4 regions of the Paenibacillus sp. F411 genome follow, and region 3 is predicted to be linked to each of the others. Evidence: predicted binding sites of a transcription regulator. Region 3 holds the regulator's gene; each other region holds the start of a gene.
The links. Region 3 encodes LexA, which represses DNA repair genes until DNA is damaged. Its sites were predicted from a motif close to CGAACATATGTTCG; they were not measured.
Positions count from the first base shown of each region.

Region 1: recA (recombinase RecA) is a predicted target of LexA. The motif match lies at 2,667-2,680, and genes of this name have one in related genera.
Region 2: JJQ72_RS01220 (YhjD family protein) is a predicted target of LexA. The motif match lies at 2,537-2,550, and genes of this name have one in related genera.
Region 4: JJQ72_RS13500 (DNA polymerase IV) is a predicted target of LexA. The motif match lies at 2,738-2,751, and genes of this name have one in related genera.

Region 1 covers NZ_JAGFIP010000007.1:27,839-32,333, forward strand. The annotation lists gene JJQ72_RS09220 (YajQ family cyclic di-GMP-binding protein) at 1-380, shown strand, start outside; gene pgsA (CDP-diacylglycerol--glycerol-3-phosphate 3-phosphatidyltransferase) at 571-1,161, shown strand; gene JJQ72_RS09230 (competence/damage-inducible protein A) at 1,256-2,515, shown strand; gene recA (recombinase RecA) at 2,752-3,813, shown strand; gene JJQ72_RS09240 (regulatory protein RecX) at 3,931-4,495, shown strand, end outside.
Region 2 covers NZ_JAGFIP010000001.1:268,266-272,760, forward strand. The annotation lists gene JJQ72_RS01195 (YkvI family membrane protein) at 1-39, opposite strand, end outside; gene JJQ72_RS01200 (xanthine phosphoribosyltransferase) at 210-785, shown strand; gene JJQ72_RS01205 (hypothetical protein) at 895-1,224, shown strand; gene JJQ72_RS01210 (hypothetical protein) at 1,359-1,577, shown strand; gene JJQ72_RS01215 (carboxymuconolactone decarboxylase family protein) at 1,645-1,974, shown strand; gene JJQ72_RS01220 (YhjD family protein) at 2,084-2,506, opposite strand; tRNA gene JJQ72_RS01225 (tRNA-Leu) at 2,674-2,757, shown strand; gene JJQ72_RS01230 (alpha/beta fold hydrolase) at 3,098-3,952, opposite strand; gene JJQ72_RS01235 (LysR family transcriptional regulator) at 4,093-4,495, shown strand, end outside.
Region 3 covers NZ_JAGFIP010000002.1:232,190-236,684, reverse strand. The annotation lists gene JJQ72_RS03530 (hypothetical protein) at 646-1,254, shown strand; gene lexA (transcriptional repressor LexA) at 1,383-2,009, opposite strand; gene JJQ72_RS03520 (LysM peptidoglycan-binding domain-containing protein) at 2,189-2,563, shown strand; gene JJQ72_RS03515 (DUF896 domain-containing protein) at 2,763-2,966, shown strand; gene JJQ72_RS03510 (hypothetical protein) at 3,006-3,527, shown strand; gene JJQ72_RS03505 (HAD family hydrolase) at 3,563-4,363, shown strand.
Region 4 covers NZ_JAGFIP010000012.1:119,953-124,447, reverse strand. The annotation lists partial or broken gene JJQ72_RS13520 (transposase) at 1-67, shown strand, start outside; gene JJQ72_RS13515 (AAA family ATPase) at 142-846, opposite strand; gene JJQ72_RS13510 (hypothetical protein) at 871-1,608, opposite strand; gene JJQ72_RS13505 (class I SAM-dependent methyltransferase) at 1,782-2,612, opposite strand; gene JJQ72_RS13500 (DNA polymerase IV) at 2,861-4,126, shown strand; gene JJQ72_RS13495 (YolD-like family protein) at 4,123-4,476, shown strand.

The DNA of each region.
Region 1 (4,495 bases), on a different contig from region 3:
AGAGCAGCCTGAAGCTGGAGAAGGACGCATTGGTTATTGTTTCGGATGATGAGTATAAATTGAATGCGGTCATTGATATTTTACAGACCAAGATGGTCAAGCGCGGCTTGTCGCTGAAAAATGTCGAATACGGCAAGCTTGAGCCGGCCTCCATGGGCACGGTGCGTCAGCGTCTGTCCTTGAAGCAAGGAGTTGATCAGGAGAATGCGAAGAAAATTAACATTCTGATCCGTGATTCTAAGCTGAAGGTAAAGAGCCAGATTCAAGGGGACCAGATTCGTGTAACTGGCAAGAGCCGGGATGATCTGCAGGACGTTATGCAGCTACTGCGTAAGGCCGATCTGCCGCTGGACCTTCAATTTACGAACCTGAAATCATAATGTAGGCTCACACGGAAGAAACTCGTTCTCTTTTTGACACGGTGCAGTGCTTAATATTATACTGAAACTCGGCATTGAGGCATTCAGTAGGTTATGCATTTACATACAACTACGGCGCTGGAAGCCGATTCGCTTGAAGCTGACGGCACGGCTCGTTAGGAGAAGAACCCCATTGCAGGGAGGCTGTTTCATGAATTTACCGAATCGCATAACGATCGCGCGAATTTGCTTGATTCCCGTTATGATGATTTTTCTGCTCGTCGATTTTGATTTTTATCCGGAGCCGATTGTGTGGGAGGGCTTCTCGCTGCCCTTTAATCAGCTGATCGCAGCCTTGATATTTATTCTGGCTGCAAGCACGGACTGGATAGACGGGTACCTGGCCCGGAAGCACAATATGATTACCAACCTGGGAAAGCTGCTTGATCCGCTGGCTGACAAGCTGCTCGTTGCGGCGGTACTGATTTCTCTGGTCGAAATGGGCAAGGTAGAATCATGGATCGTGGTCGTCATCATCAGCCGGGAGTTTGCGGTTACAGGCCTGAGGCAGATTGCTTTGCTGGACGGCGCAGTAGTAGCTGCAGGAAATTCTGGAAAGCTGAAGACGATTGTTCAGATTGTGGCGATCTCGGCGCTGTTGATCAACAATTTTCCGTTCGTATTTGTCGGAATTCCGTTTGATCGCATTGCCATCTGGGCTGCAGCGATCATAACGATTTACTCCGGAGTCGAATACTTTGTAAAGAACAAGCATCTTTTGCGCGGTGTTGGCGCGTCATAGCAATAGGAGAAATCCTATTGCTTTTTTCTTCCATAAAGTGCCCATCGTATAGCTATAAAATTTGAGATCACGACATACAGAGAGGCTGGGAGCTATGAAGGCTGAAATTATTGCTGTAGGTACAGAGCTGCTGCTGGGGCAGATCGTGAACACGAACGCACAATTTTTATCCAGAGAGCTGGCTGGAATGGGAATCGATGTGTATTATCAGACTGTTGTGGGCGACAACCTGTCACGTCTGAAGGAAGCGCTGCAGCTATCCAGCGCGAGAGCCGATATTGTCATTCTCTCCGGTGGACTGGGTCCGACCCAGGATGACTTGACGAAGGAAGCGGTGGCCGAATACTTGGGCACGAAGCTTCACTATGACCGTCTTGCGCTGGATAAGCTGGAGCGCTTTTTTCAGGATCGCAGCAAGCCGATGACGGAGAACAACAAGCGCCAAGCACTGGCCATTGACGGCGGTACCCCGCTGGACAATGAAACCGGGCTTGCAGTAGGCAATGCGGTGTCTAAAGATGGCAGACATTATATAATGCTGCCGGGACCACCCAAAGAGCTGATCCCCATGTTTCAACAGGAGGTCAAGCCGTGGCTGTTGCAGCATGTTCTGACCGATGAGCTGCCTATTTACTCCAAGATGCTGAAATTCGCCGGCATTGGAGAGTCGGCATTGGATGACCGTCTTACAGACCTGATTACGGCCCAGAGTGACCCTACGATTGCGTTATACGCCAAAGATGGAGAGGTTACGGTTCGTATTTCCACGAAAGCAGACAGTGAATTGAAGGCGATGGAGAAGCTGGATCAGCTGCAGGCTGAGATTGAAGCTATCGTGCCGGATCACATGTATGCCAGCCAGGATGTGCCGATCGAGCAGGTGATCGTAGACCTGATGGCCGATCAGGGCCTGACACTGAGCGCTGCCGAAAGCTGCACCGGGGGGCTCGTTATGGAAACGCTGACGTCCATTCCGGGAAGTGCCACAATGCTGCGCGGAGGTGTGGTCTGCTACACGAACGAAATGAAGCATAAGCTGGTAAACGTACCGTTACATTTGCTGGAAGGGGAGAACGCGGCAGGAGCGGTCTCAGCAGAAACGGCCGAGGTGCTCTGTGAGCAAATCCGAATGATTACAGATAGTGATTTCGGTTTGTCGATCACAGGGGTGGCTGGTCCGGGATATGCGGAGCGCAAGCCGATCGGGCTTGTATATATCGGAATTGCCGAGCGCGGTAAGAAGACAGAGGTTCACGAGCTGCACATCAAGGGAAATCGGGAGACGATTCGGGTTCGGGCGACCAAAGCATTGCTGTATCGTTTGTGGAGACGCTTGAAAGCAACCGAGCAGTAAAATTTTAACATTTTACTTGCCGCATTCTCCTCAGACAGGTATAATGGAGATACGGAAGAACCGTGGCATTCTATAGAGGAAAGCCGCGGTTCTTATTTTTTTGTCACGTGCCGGGGCTCCTTGAGGGGGTAAACAGCGGCACACAAAAAAACGAATGTATGTTCGAAAAAAAGCTTGGCAAACGTATCAAAACAAGGTATTATTATGTTATCAACATTTGAAGGGTTGTGGATGAATTGTCAGATCGTCGTGCTGCGCTGGATATGGCGCTCCGCCAGATTGAGAAACAGTTCGGTAAAGGCTCCATCATGAAACTCGGTGAGTCTACTCATATGCAAGTTGAAATCGTGCCAAGCGGCTCCTTGGCGTTAGATATAGCTTTAGGTACAGGCGGACTTCCAAGAGGCCGTATTGTTGAGGTATACGGACCGGAATCCTCGGGTAAGACAACAGTGGCACTGCACGCCATCGCTGAGGTTCAGAAGGTGGGCGGACAGGCTGCATTCATTGATGCGGAGCATGCGCTGGATCCATCTTATGCAAACAAACTGGGCGTTAACATTGACGAACTGCTGCTTTCCCAGCCGGATACGGGAGAACAGGCTTTGGAAATTGCCGAAGCACTGGTTCGCAGTGGGGCGGTTGACATTATTGTCATTGACTCTGTAGCAGCACTGGTGCCGAAAGCGGAAATCGAAGGCGATATGGGTGATTCCCACGTGGGTCTGCAGGCGCGTCTGATGTCACAGGCTCTGCGTAAGCTTTCGGGTGCTATCAGCAAATCCAAGACCATTGCAATCTTTATCAACCAGCTGCGCGAGAAAGTTGGCGTCATGTTCGGTAACCCGGAAACGACGCCGGGCGGACGAGCTCTGAAGTTTTACTCTACGGTACGTCTGGACGTGCGCCGGATTGAGAGCATCAAGATGGGCAACGACGTGGTGGGTAACCGTACCCGTGTCAAGGTAGTCAAGAACAAGGTAGCGCCTCCGTTCAAGCAAGCGGAGCTGGATATTATGTACGGTGAAGGTATTTCCAGAGAGGGCAGCCTCATTGATATTGGCACGGAACTGGACATTGTGGACAAGAGCGGTGCATGGTACTCCTTCTCCGGTGATCGTTTGGGACAGGGCCGGGAGAATGCGAAGCAGTTCCTGAAGGAGCACCCGGAAATTGCTGAAGTGATCGAGAACAAGATTCGTGAGGCCAGTAACCTGACAACGAATGTTCCCGTGCAGAGCGATAGCGAGAAAGCACAGGAAGATATGGAAGAACAGGAATTGTTCAAGGCAGAATAATTGATCTCCTTTTCATGGTAGATCGTGTGAAAATCCCGCACCGTGTTGAAGAACACGGTGTTTTTTTTCATCTGTAACGTGGAGTCATGGTACAGCAAAGCTGGAAGGAGAGGACTCATGCATCGTTATCAACAGGAACAACAGCTGGAAGGAACGGATTTATCGGATTTTCCAGAGGGAGAGGACCTAATCATTACAGCTGTAGAAGCTCTTCGCAAGCCAAGACATCGCTATCTTATATGGTTTGGACCGTATAGTATGTCTGTGCATGAGGACGTGATGATCAAGTATGTGATGACGAAGGATGCTGTCTTCCATAAAGCAGAGCTATTGGACATCGTAATGGCTGACGAAGAACAGCGTGCCTATGTGGAATCATTAAAATTTCTGGAACGAAAGCCGAGAACGGCGAAGGAGATTCAGCAGCGGCTGATGCAGAAAGGAATGACCGAGGATGCCATTCAGAAATCACTGCAGCGGCTAAGCCAGGAAGGTCTCATTGATGATGCCTGGTATGCAAAGCAGTGGGCCGAGCAGCGGATATCCGGTCACAAGAAGGGCAAAATGTGGGTAAAGCAGGAGTTAAAACAAAAGGGCATTGACAGCGAGATCATTACGGAGGCCCTGGATGAAGTGGATGAAGAAGCAGAGCTGGAGAGCTGCTATATCATCGGACGAAAGA
Region 2 (4,495 bases), on a different contig from region 3:
TGTAAAAGCGATTTGAAGCACACGCACCTGTTTGTTCACGTTGCCAGCCCTCCGTTTCCTGTCAATACAGCTTTAGTACAGGGTATGCCCGTCCCCGGCAGGACATGACTATGGAGGGCTCAGCAGGCTATCGGGATTTACAGACTTGCCGGATGCTCTTGAAATGTGGTAATTTTACGACAAAGGTTATTGGCGTGGGAGGTCAGGATATGGAGTGGTTGAAGCAGCGGGTTCTACAGGAAGCTGTCGTATTATCAGATCAGGTGATTAAGCTGGACGCATTATTGACGCATCAGGTGGATCCTTCCCTGATTATGGAGATGGGTAAGGCTTTTGCTGCCCGGTTTCGGGATCAGGGTGTGACCCGGGTTGTGACCTTGGAGTCCTCCGGAATCTCCGTTGCCTTTGCAGCAGCGCTTGCGTTGGAAGTGCCCATGGTGTTTGCCCGGCGGAAGAAGACGCTGCTGGCGGACCCCGATGCGCTGTGCGAACGAGTGCCTTCCTTCACGAAAGGCATTGTGACAGACATTATGATGTCCCGCCAGTTTATTAGTAAAGAAGACAGGGTATTATTTATTGATGATATTATCGCGAATGGGGATGCCGCCCGCGGCCTGATCAAGATTATTGAGCGGGCAGGAGCAGAGCTGGTCGGATTGGGCGTTGTCATCGAGAAGAGCTTTCAGGCAGGGGCGAGAACCCTGAGAGAGCAGGGCATTCAAGTGGAGCCGCTGCTTCAGATCAAGTCGCTGGAAGGCGGCAGAATCACCTTCGTGGATGAATAAACTTTATGGAAATTTTGTGAAACCTGTGCCTAAAATAGCAACTATGCCTTTCCTGTGCGGGGTTTTTATTTTATAATGTAGGAGCAGGAAAGAGAGAGGAGGCAACAACATGGGGAAAGAGCCGGTAACTGAAACTTACTTGATCGAGAAGCTGAGCGGAGCGAAGGTTCACTTTGAACGGGCGCTGGATTGCAAGCACACCGAATTCGATGACCTTTATCCCTATATGATCGAACATCCTCAGTTCTTTTGGTATAAGCGTTATGTAGCCTGGTCTGAGCTTCTGACGATTGCTGGCATGTGTGAAGAGCTTTCTTATAACTGGAGAGAGCAGTTTACAGAGCAGCAGGTGGAATATGTAGAGAAGCGGGTTATGTCATCCACAGTCCTTGATTTCTGGTTTGAGAAGAATGACAGCATCGAGCCTGCTCAGCGCTAAGGCGTATGTGCGTGCGTGAGTGAATGCTCCGCACAAGGCTGATGTTTCCATATGATGCTTTATTGTTGAAGGCTGCCTGCGGGATGACATTCATCCTGCGGGGGCCTTTTTAATCATGAGAAAGGAGGGCCTGTATGATTAACGACGAGCAGTTAAATGAGCTGCGTTTGTCCGGGGAACGAGTGCGTGTCGTTCGAGATGGTCTGGAAAGCAATGATGTGAGCGGGATTGTAGTCGCCTGGGATGAAGAGCATGTTATTATCCGCCGCAGGAACCGCCGGGTGGTCAAGCTTAGCCGCGGCTACAGCTATCAGCTTCATAGCGAACCGCGCATTAGTCCACTGGATGCCTAGCATAGATTTCTGCCATCGGGACAACCTAGACGGGAGAAGTTAAGCTACAGTGAGGTGGAATAAATCGATGGAATTTCACAGTGATAAGGTCAATGCCTACAAACATGAAATCCACAATCTGAAAACAGCCATGCCGGCCATTGCAGAGTCTTATCATCACTTCACCGGGGTCTGCTTTCAGGATGGGGAGCTGGATGAAAAAACAAAGCAGCTGATCGCGCTGGGGATCGCCATGTTCGCGAACAACGAGCTTTGTACGTATTACCATATGGAAGAGGCAAGGTCGAAAGGGGCTAGTGATGCCCAGATTATGGAGGCTGCTGCCGTGGCCTCGGCTGCCAGTGCAGGACATGCTATGTCACAGGGCTTGATGAGAGTTCAGGCCAATCTGCAATAGCGCAGAGTGACCAATCTTCTCAAGGTGCAAGCACGCCAAGGAACCGTCTGTATTGCAGCCCTGCTGCCTGTCAGGCGGTTCTTTACGTATATCTATATGCTAATGCACTTCAAGGCAAGGGACAGGCAGGCGCAGCAGAAATTTCGGCTTCCGCCTGCGGCGCTTCAGGAAGATGCAGGCCAAGGTAAGCCCGCATGCGGGACATGACCTCCTGCTGGAAACAGGGCCACAGAATTTGAAGAGTACCGATATATCCCCGGCAAGCATAACGGGCCTGAACACCGTCAGCACTTCGGGTGATTTCGATGATCTTGATTGTACGGGTAGCAAATTGGAGCTTGATTTCCTTTAGCATTAGAGCGGTCTTCTTGGCGCCATTGCCGACGAGCTCCACATAAAGCTCGGGGGTCTTAAAGACGCCGCTCTCCTGAATAATCCGGCAGTCCCGTTCAAACACGCGGTGCGTGAATCGAAGCAGCATATAGCTCCTGATCAGTGAACGGTCTTCAGTACTCATTCCCGATACAGCCATGACGATCACCTCAAATGTAGGATTAAAGTACGAACTTATGTTCTTATTTTAACCGAAAGTCTGAGATTTAATCAAGCTTTTAAAAGGTGTTGACACGATATAGCTAGCATGATAAGATATATCTTGTCGCCGCGATATGGATCATGATGGTGACACAAACACAATTTGCGGTCGTGGCGGAATTGGCAGACGCGCACGGTTCAGGTCCGTGTGGGCTAACCCCCGTGGAGGTTCGAGTCCTCTCGACCGCATCACCTTAACAATTAACGAGCTCTTGGAATTGTCCTTGCGACGATTCAGGAGCTTTTTGCATAATTGGGATTTGCAAGGTGCTGCTCATGACCTGTACAGATGAAACATTTGAACTGTGATCTAGAAGTGCATAGATGTTTGCTGTCGTGGATAATGGCTTGAGCACAAGAGGAAAGTGCTGAGTGATTTTCCAGGTTTGATTCGATCACCTAGCGAGAAATTGTGAAATGCACTTTGAGCTACACACCAAGTAGGAACAAAAAATGTCGGAAGCAGGTCCCTAAATAGCTGGAACATGCTCCGACACTATGTCTCGGTCGTCAGCCTTTTAGTTTGTTATTAACATTTTTTTAAGAATTGTTGAATTAGCTCACTGATCTCTTTAGCATGTGTTTCGAGAGCAAAATGCCCAGTATCAAGTAAATGGACTTCCGCAGATGGAATATCACGCTTATAAGCCTCAGCTCCAGCAGCGAGGAAGGCAGGATCATTTTTACCCCATACAGCTAAAAGTTTAGGTTGATACTTACGGAAATAAGCCTGAAAGTAAGGATAAATATCCACATTGGTTCTATAATCAAGAATCAAGTCCAGTTGGATTTCTTCAGCTTCTGGGCGCGACATGAAAGCAATATCCAAGGAATACCCGTCTGGTGAAACAAGGCTGGCCTCAGCTCCATGTAGATACTGAAAGTTACGTATGGTCTCAGGGGTCAAGGAATTGCGACATGCTTCACGATTTTCAGGTGTCGGAGAGTGCCAATACGTCTCCCAGGATCCCCACGCGTCACTAAATCCCTCAGTATAAGCGTTACCATTCTGACTAATAATTGCTTGAACTCTTTCCGGGTGAGCCACTGCCAAACGATAACCAACAGGCGCACCGTAATCAAACACATAAAGTACATACTGTTTGAGACCTAAAGCTTCAGTAAAACCTTCAATAACTTGGAACAGACTGTTAAATGTGAAGTTAAATTGACTGCGGGGCGGAGTTATTGTATGACCGAATCCAGGGAGATCAGGGGCAATGACACGGTATTGTTCTGCCAGTTTGGGAATTAGGTCGCGAAACATATGACTTGAAGATGGAAACCCGTGTAATAATAAAATAACTTGACCGTCTTTAGGGCCGGCTTCGCGATAAAAAACTTCGACATCTCCAACGATTTGCTGATGATAACTAATCTTCATTTATTAAAGTAATCGTATAATAAAAGCATATATTTTACTAACGAATAAATTGAATATCTGCTATTTCGAATTGAAATATAGAAAGGTGATCGATGTGATAGATTTACTAGAAGGTCGTTTTTTTTCTGGCGTTTATTGCTTTGCTTGAAGAAAAAAGTTTCAGTCGAGCTGCGGATCGCTCGGGTTATGTTCAGTCCACTGTAACCACTCATATCCAACAGTTAGAAAAAATTAGCGGACAAAAATTGTTTCATCGATATCCCCGAGGGATAGAACCTACGGAAGCGGGAAAGATATTTGCCAAATATGCTTATCAGTATGTTCACTTAAGTCAATCCCTTAAAGAAAGTATGAATGAACTGGATCAGCCATGCGGAACAATACGTATTAGAACACAGGAATCCTTTTTTCTTACACGAATGCTTCCCTTTGTTCAGGAATACACGAGAAACTCTCCGAACGTAAATTTGCGTATTGAACAAGGGTCGCATCGAGACATCCTAAAAGGTATATTGGATTATGAGCTAGATTTTGGAATTGTTC
Region 3 (4,495 bases):
AAAACCGAACTATAAAATTTAAATCCAAACAAGCAAGTGATCCAAATAATCTGATAGATGGAAAATTTATCTTCCTCATAAAGAGCTAGTATATATGTGGTAGAATTAACTGAATAATACACAGTGAACGACGTCCTGTTTTAAGTACTTCTACAAACCTTCATCAGGGTTCAACTCAGGAATGTACTCGGGCAAAAAACTTAAGACAGTCAGCCGTGGTTTGCTTCAAGGGACACCAGTTGTATTGTAAGGCGGTCAGGTAAGTAGGAATTATTGACTCATTCTCAAATTGCAGATGATCGATACGCCCGTCCACCATTTGTTTTTTAGCGCTGGCATGCTTTCCTCGTGAAACGGAGCTTTTTTAGGGATCGGCTTTTGCCATCTTGTAGGTCGTTTTCGCAGAATTGAAGCCCAGCGTGACAGTAGTTTAGACACCTTTTTCCGCATTGTGTTCTCATCAAATTGGATGGTTGTTAGTTTAACGAAACCTCTGCGACTTGGCGTATCTGTTCATCCTTGTGCATCAAAGTAAGGCACGGGAAACAGTGTGAATTTGGGACATTACATAATGTCTTCCTTAATATGATGTGCAATCATAGGATAGAAGAATACAAATAGAAAAATTGTTTTCTAGGAGGAGAGATGATGAGAAAGTTACGTGTTTTGCTTATATTAATTACGACGCTATTATTCATTATGGGTTGTAAGGGGGAGGTTGAAGTTACGAAGGATACTCATGAAGTTAATAAACCTGTACCAGATAACAATGCATTATCAAATCAAGTGATAACGTATGAAAATTTTGACAAACTATTTTTTGATTCTGCTAAAACTTTAAAAATTGAAGGATTTGACTTAAAAAACGGAACTTTTGAAGAGGAGTTAGTAATAGTCGATAAGGATTTATCGTTTAACACACGAGAGATTTTATCTTTGGAAGGAAAGATAGAAAATAACACACCAATACGAACAACTCAAAGAATGCTAATTTTTGAAGATGAAGATACCACTAAGCAAGTAATTATAAAGTTTGCCTACACTAAAAATTTTATAGGAAACGACATTATTGAATATAGTAAAACTAAAGGTCTATCTGACATTGATCAGAACCTATCTCAAAAAACAGATATTTTAACTTTTAGCTATAAAAACTTGATAATTATTGTCCACCAGAATGCAGAGGCTAAAATAGATAGCGAAATAACAAAAAAAGCTACAAGAGCCATTCAGTCTTATCTAAAGAATTTCTAAACTCCAAAATTTATGTTTTATAATTTTATGATACAGTGGCAGCTTTTTTATATCGGAAGCAACAACAAAAAAGATAACCCTGCACAAAGTACAGAGGTCATCTTCTCTTAATTAGATGGTGAATATTCCTAATGAATATCTCTAAAAATGCCTACTACTTTACCTAAAATCGACACATGATTCAAGCGAAGCGGCTCGTACGCCGAGTTCTCTGGCTGAAGACGGATATGATCCTTTTCCTTATAGAAGGTCTTGACTGTAGCTTCGTCCTCTTCGGTCATGGCGACGACAATATCTCCATTGTCCGCGGTCTGCTGCTGTCTTACGATCACGTAATCTCCATTGATGATTCCGGCCTCAACCATACTGTCGCCAGCGACGGAAAGCATGAAAATCTTGTCATCGCCAACAAAATGCTGAGGCAGCGGGAAGTAATCTTCAATATTCTCCGTAGCGGTGATCGGAACGCCGGCGGTAACCTTACCGACTACAGGCACTCTGGAAATCGTATGCGTGAAAAGATTGCTGCTCTCTGACTCTTCCTGGCCCAGCAGTTCAATCGCTCTAGGCTTAGTAGGGTCTCGGCGAATCAGGCCCTTCTTCTCCAGACGGTCTAAATGACCGTGTACCGTAGAGCTGGAGGCCAGTCCGACGGCTTCGCCAATCTCACGAACTGAAGGCGGATACCCTTTACTGCGTACTTCTGTACGGATAAATTCCAATATGGCCAATTGGCGGCTGGATATCTTCGACATTCCTTATCAACCCCATTTATGTAACGTTTGGTAAAAGTATAACATAGAACTACCGTTCGTACAAACATTAGTTCTAAATAATTTTTCTCGGAACAATTGTTCGTAAAAAACGCTTGAAACAAACAAGTGTTCTTGTTATAGTAGATTCAAACAGAACATTTGTTTGGGAGATGATCGACATGCTGAAATATAGTACTTATCGGAGTATTTATGACCACCCGGCGCAGCCGCAAGCTAGTGCACAGGGGAGGAAGTCCTTATCTCAAGCTTTGAATTACATAATGTCTTTAAACCGCAACAAGCTGTTAGGCATTCTGTTCGTGTTCTTTCTGGGCTTTAGCAGCGCATTGACTGTATTTGCAAACGGGGAAGAGGAACCTGCTGAGGTGAGGGAGATCGTTGTGCAGTCAGGTGACACCTTATGGAGCATTGCAGCTAGTCACAAGCCGGATTCCATGGACATCCGTGACTATATTCATACCATTGCGAAGTTTAACGGACTGAATAGCCATGATATTAAATTCGGAGAGGTTCTGAGTTTACCCCTCTACTAAACTGTCATAGGAAATAGGCTTATCTTATACTCATTCCCCTTGATCTGCATTATTTAAAATGACGTATCTGTTTCTTCACAGATGATGATATAATATATCTGACTCTTTCATAATAAAGAGCTTGGTCAAGGCCGCTTTCTTGACAAGCTCTTTTTCTCATGTCACAGTTAGAAATGAACATATAAGTGGAGGTATTCAGATGGACATTGATGCATTGGTGGAGCGTATTAACGTTCTCGCGAGAAAGAATAAGACGGAGGGGTTAACGGAGCAGGAGCAGCAGGAGCGTGCTGAGCTTCGTGAAATCTATCTCAATAATATAAGAAGAAATTTCCGGCAGCAGCTGGATTCCATTGAATTTGTTGATGAAGAGCCCGGTAAAGGGAAAGGCTTAAAGCATTAAGTCTGCTTTTTAAATAAACATGAATAAAGGGGTAAGGACATGTCTCGTTCATGGGAAAGAAAAGTAAGCAAGAACCTGGCCCAGGTCAATAAACAGCGTAAGAAGCAGGGCCAGACCTCTATTGGCGGTAACGGTACAGCGGCTGATGGACACATTTTTAAGGGTCGTAAATATGTACTGCCGATTGTGCTTCTGGCCCTGGCAGGTCTGTACGCTTTGTTGGGCAGAGCTACAGCGAGCGCGGCTGGAGCAAGCGACGTTCTGAACTGGGTAGGAGTTAGTCTGTATGTGCTGCTTGCGATCATGATTTTTTTGAGAAAGCCGTTCTTGAAGGTTGGCCGAAATACGCTGTCAACGTTCAAATTCAATCGCGAACGGAAGCTATCACCTTCCGAAATTAGCAAGATTCGGCTTTTGAACGGCTCTGTCGTTATTGAGACGTCAGCAAAGGGCGGCAATTGGGTGTTTTCCCGTCTGATTAACCGATATGATACGGATGCTATGGGGAAAAGGCTGGAGGAATTCGCCAGCATGCACCAAATTGCGGTGGAGCGGAAGTAACCGACAAATTACAGAAGATTGAAGGGGAGAGGGACATGTCTACTGCTGCTGTGTTGTTTGATTTGGATGATACCCTGCTATGGGATGAGCGAAGTGTAGAAGAGGCCTTTACAGCTACCTGCAAAGCGGCTGCCGACGCTGTCTCCATTAATGCCGGGGAGCTGCTTGCAGCTGTTCGTGAAGAAGCTCGTAAGCTTTATGAAACCTATGATACATTTGCTTTTACTCAAATGATCGGCATTAATCCTTACGAAGGCTTGTGGGCGAACTTCACGGCAGGGGAACAGCCAGAGTTTCGCCGGCTGCAGGAGCTGGCGCCAGGCTACCGCAAATCGTCCTGGGACAAGGCACTGAACAGGCTCGGAGTGCAGAATGAGGAGCTGGCCGCTGCACTGGCGGAACAGTTCGCCGCGGAACGAAGAAAGCGCCCTTACGTGTACGCAGAAACGTTTGAAGTGTTGAAGTCGCTGCAAGGTAAGGTCAAGCTGCTGCTGCTGACGAACGGCAGTCCGGATTTGCAGCAAGAGAAGCTGGATGGAGTGCCTGATCTGGCTCCGTACTTTGATCACATTGTAATCTCAGGCAGCTTCGGTAAGGGTAAACCTGATCCTTCCATTTTCCTGCATGCGCTCAGCATGCTGGAGGTCGATCCACAGCGGGCTGTAATGGTAGGGGATAAGCTGACAACTGACATTAAGGGCGGTAATGCGGCCGGACTGACAACCGTCTGGATTAATCGAACCGACCGTCCTAAAGATCCTGCAATCCTTCCGAATTACGAAATTCAGGATTTGAAGGAGCTGCACCCCATCTTAAATGAGCTGCAGCTTACATAAACAATCCTTATATGCTGCGCTATTGAAGTCCCGAATATGATTCGGGGCTTTTTAGCGTTCCCTTTTTACTTCGTGCCTCTAAAGCTGTGTTTCACATTCTCTCATTCAGGTAATTATACAGGTAGACCATGA
Region 4 (4,495 bases), on a different contig from region 3:
CTGGGGCCAGATCCTGCTTCAACGATCCGTGTTTTATCCTGAACGGATTGGCCAGCACTTGCCTTAAAGAGCCACCTTCTCTTAACAGGGGGTACTCTTGATTTGGAGTTTACACAAACATATTGACAGACCCTTGAAATCCTACATGTTTGAAATTAACATATTTTCAAAAGCTTCATCTGGATTATCAGTGTTATTTATATGTAACCACTCTTTGAAGTCTCCCTCATAAGTTATTCTTCCTTTGTTAAGGATGATTAGATGAGAATCCAAATACATTAAATCTTGAAGCTGATGTGTAGATACAATACAAGTCTTCCCCTCTTTTATAAGGCTTCCAATTAATTCATATATCCTTTTTCTGGATGCGGGATCTACACCGCTTGTAGGCTCGTCAAAAATATACAATGAACGGTCTATCATTATTAGAATATGGATAAAAAACCACTTCCTCTCACCGATAGACATCTTTCCAATTCTTAACTCCCACAAATGCTCAAATAATTCCTTTTCACGTTGTGACATTTTTTTTGTGTAGTAACCCAATTCTTTTTCTATTGGTTTATCATCAATTCGCCTAACAAAATTCGCAAAATCTTTTCCTTTAATGACAGGCGAAAAAAAGAGACTCTGGGTCACATATAGAATATCTTGCATATGAGGTAGATTTATCTCTCCAGCTGCAGGGTTGAGCACACTTGTTATACAATCAAACATCGTGGTTTTACCCGAACCATTTACTCCAACGATTGCGTTTAATTTATTTGTATGCAATGAAAAAGACACACCCTGTAACACAAAATCTTTTGCTCTTGGATATTTAAATTTTAGATTTTTAATATTCATGACATCTCCTCCTTTCGATGGATTCTATCTTTGTAGAACGGATATTAAATTTAATTTTTTTGAAGATATGTAACCTACGATACCAAAAAATAAAAATGAGATAGATAGTGGGACATATAAAACTTCATGCTGGAACCATCCAAATAACACACCCATATTTAACGAGATTTCATAAATAAATGTGAATGGATTGAAAAACTCTAAAAACCCGATATGTTTCAGATCGACATTAATAGCAATTAAAAAAACTGGATACATGAGAATATTTAATAGGGTAGAAACGCTGGACACCTGAACAGGTAAAAGCGCTATACCAAACGCAGCAAATGCTAAAGGCATGGATATAAAGACTGTAATCAGCATTAATATCAATAATTTAAATGAAAAGATATCATAAATAAGGGTCAGGATCGTTGTGAAAATCATTAAACTTAAAATAGCAAAAGCAACTTGTGTCAGGACTATCCCAAAAATGATAGGGTATTTACTGCCTGCTATTAAAGTATACGTCTTCAATAAACCACTTTCTTTAAGCCTTGCTGATTGTAATCCAATTCCATTTAAAAACGTACTAATGATAATAAATGCCCAAAACCAAAACATATATTTCATCATATCCAAATTACTGCTTGTAGAATCCAATACTCCCCTTTGCATAACTAATGCTATAAAAAGAGGGAAAATCACCGTCCACACAAACGCCACCTTTTCAAAAAGCAACATTTTTAAATTCAGTAAAGAAAAGCCAAATGTTCTTCTCACACTATTCTACTCCCTCGCAAACAATTTGATCTTTATTATCAAGTCATCTAAGGAACCAATCCTTTGTTCAACTACCCGACAACATCTGCTGAATAATGAAGCTTTGTTTCCTCGTCCGCTCCTCCGTACGTTTAGAAAAACACGCCGCGAGCGTAAGGTGGTAAAAATGAAGATCAACCCTCTTCGATAGAAAGCCCTCCAACAGCTCTAACCCCTTCAACAGCGAGTAAATACATTTCATGCTCCATCGCCAGCTCGCGGACCCATTCCCGGTAATCTTGCTCCGCTGCCGAGCGTTCTGCCTCTGTTAAATATCGATCCTCTACTAGCTGATGCCCCCGGCTCGCAGCAACCTCCGCCCAAATTCCCGCTGCGGTTTCAAAACCTTCCCATCCTCTAACGCTTTTTTCCGATTGATTCGTTACGCTCACCTGAGTTAATGCATTTTGCTTAAAATAAACTTCCAGCTGATCTGCAATGGCATTGTCCATCCCAACATCGCTCCGCCAATCTAAAAACCTGCGGTAGAAATGCGCCATGGATGCAGGAAACTCCGGTTCTGTGCGGAGCTTTTCATGATTATAATCAAGCACCAACACCTTTCCTCCCAGCTTTACTGCCCGAATCATTCGCTGTAGCGCTAACTCGGGCTGATCCAGCCATTGAAGTACACGGGAGGCATTAACAACATCGAAGGCTGCCTCATAACCCATCTGATATATATCCCTCACCTCAAACGACAGCTGCGGAATATGCCGGTACCGTTCCTTTGCTTCTATAATTAATGCTTCGCTGCTGTCTATACCAACGACTTTGCCGCCAGGGCCAACCAGTTCTGCAATGCCGTAGGTTATCGCTCCGTTTCCGCAACCAACGTCCAGTATGTGCATGCCTGGCTTGACTAATTCGCTCAACCGTTTGTTTGAGTGGTGTATGGACCTGCTGTTCAAGATCCGGTTAGTACTTTGCGGCATCTTCGCTCTGTTTAATGCCTGTTGGTTCATTATGAGTCGCCTCCTTATGTTTGCTAGCCATTTGAAGTCCTTACCAATTTTTTCATATAGCTTAACTTAAAATTCTTCCAAAGACAATGACAGACCTAACAGAACTATATTTACCACTTGAATAAAGAACGTATGTTCGGTGTATAATATATTAAACGATCCTCGAGCACACATACAAAGGCCGGCAGGATGCCGGCGAATCGCTGATCCTTTACATAAGAGTCTGAAGGAAGGGAAGGAATGAGAACATGCGTAAACGTCAGCAGCGTGTTATTTTTCTGGCCGACTGCCAATCCTTTTATGCTTCTGTGGAGAAGGCCTCCCATCCCGCTTACCGCACCAAGCCGCTGGTCGTCTCCGGCGATCCCTCCCGGCGCAGCGGCATCATTCTGGCCGCCTGCCCCCTTGCGAAGGCTTATGGCGTAACGACTGCCGAGCCGCTGTGGCAGGCTCAGCAGAAATGCCCGGAGGTCATTGTCACCCGGCCGCGCATGAGCGCCTATATCCGCGTGTCGCTCGCCATTATGAGCATCCTGGAATCCTACTCGGATCTGGTGGAGCCGTTCAGCATTGACGAGCAGTTTGTCGATGTGACAGCAAGCCTCTCACACTTTAACTGCACGCCTGCGGAGCTGGCACGCCATATCCAGATGCGCGTCCGGGAAGAAACCGGTATTTATACCCGCATTGGCATTGGACGCAACAAGATCCTGGCCAAGATGGCCTGCGACAACTTCGCGAAGAAGAATGAGTCCGGCATTTATGAGCTGGATGAGCAGCATCTGGATGCCCTCTGGGCTCGTCCCGTGAACAGTATGTTCGGCATCGGCTCCCGCACGATGCGCCATCTGGCCCGCCTTGGAATCCATACCATCGGGGAGCTGGCACAGACGCCTCTGGGTGAGCTCAAGCGGAAAATGAAGCGCCATATGAAAAAAAACTGCGATATCTGGTGTGAGGTGCTGTGGCGGACCGCAAACGGCATGGACGACTCCCCTGTCACCCCGGACGCTTTTGACGGACAAAAGGGTATCGGGCGGCAGACCACGCTTCCGGTGGATTACCATGCCCGGGAAGATATTGACGTGGTGCTGAACGAGCTGTCCATGCTGATTTGTGAACGCGCCCGGGCCAAGGGCTATATGGGAACCGTGGTGCATGCCGGCGCGCAGGGTGCGGATTTTGACCGCCCTGTCGGCTTTTCCCGGCAGCTGAAGCTGCCGGAGCCGAGCCAAATTTCCCGGGAGGTATATGACGCGGCCAAGAAGCTGTTCGATACCCACTGGGACGGCGGACCCGTTCGAAAAATCTGGATTTCCCTCGGAGAGCTCCAAAGCGATGAAGTATACCAGCCCTCCCTGTTCGGCAACCGCGACAGACTGAGGCATCTGGAGCTGACGATGGACGGGATCCGCCATTTGTTCGGGCCTGCCTCGGTGTACTTTGGGTCTTCCCTGAGAAACACCAGTCAGCTTAAATTTCTAAACGCCAAGATTGGAGGACATTACAAATGAAGAAGCTCGAAGGCAACGGATTGTGGCAATCCAGCCGGATGATGCTGTTCGAGCATCGGGATGCCATTTTATCCAAGCAGGAGCAGAAGCAGCGGCAGACCCGCCCGATCCTTGACGAACAGGAGACCGAGCGCATTGCGGAGAAGCTGAGTCAAGCCTACCACAGCGGTGCGACCGTACAGATCCAAGTATACGGAGAATATGGCAATCAACAGGTGGAGGGCAGCATCTCCCGCATTGATGCTCAGCTGCAGCGGCTGCGCATCCAGCATATGTGGATTACCCTGGCAGACATTGTCGAAGCAGCCATTGTCAGTCCTGCCGAAGACATTGAGGGGCTGGTCCCGTGACCGTTTCAGACTTTAGCCC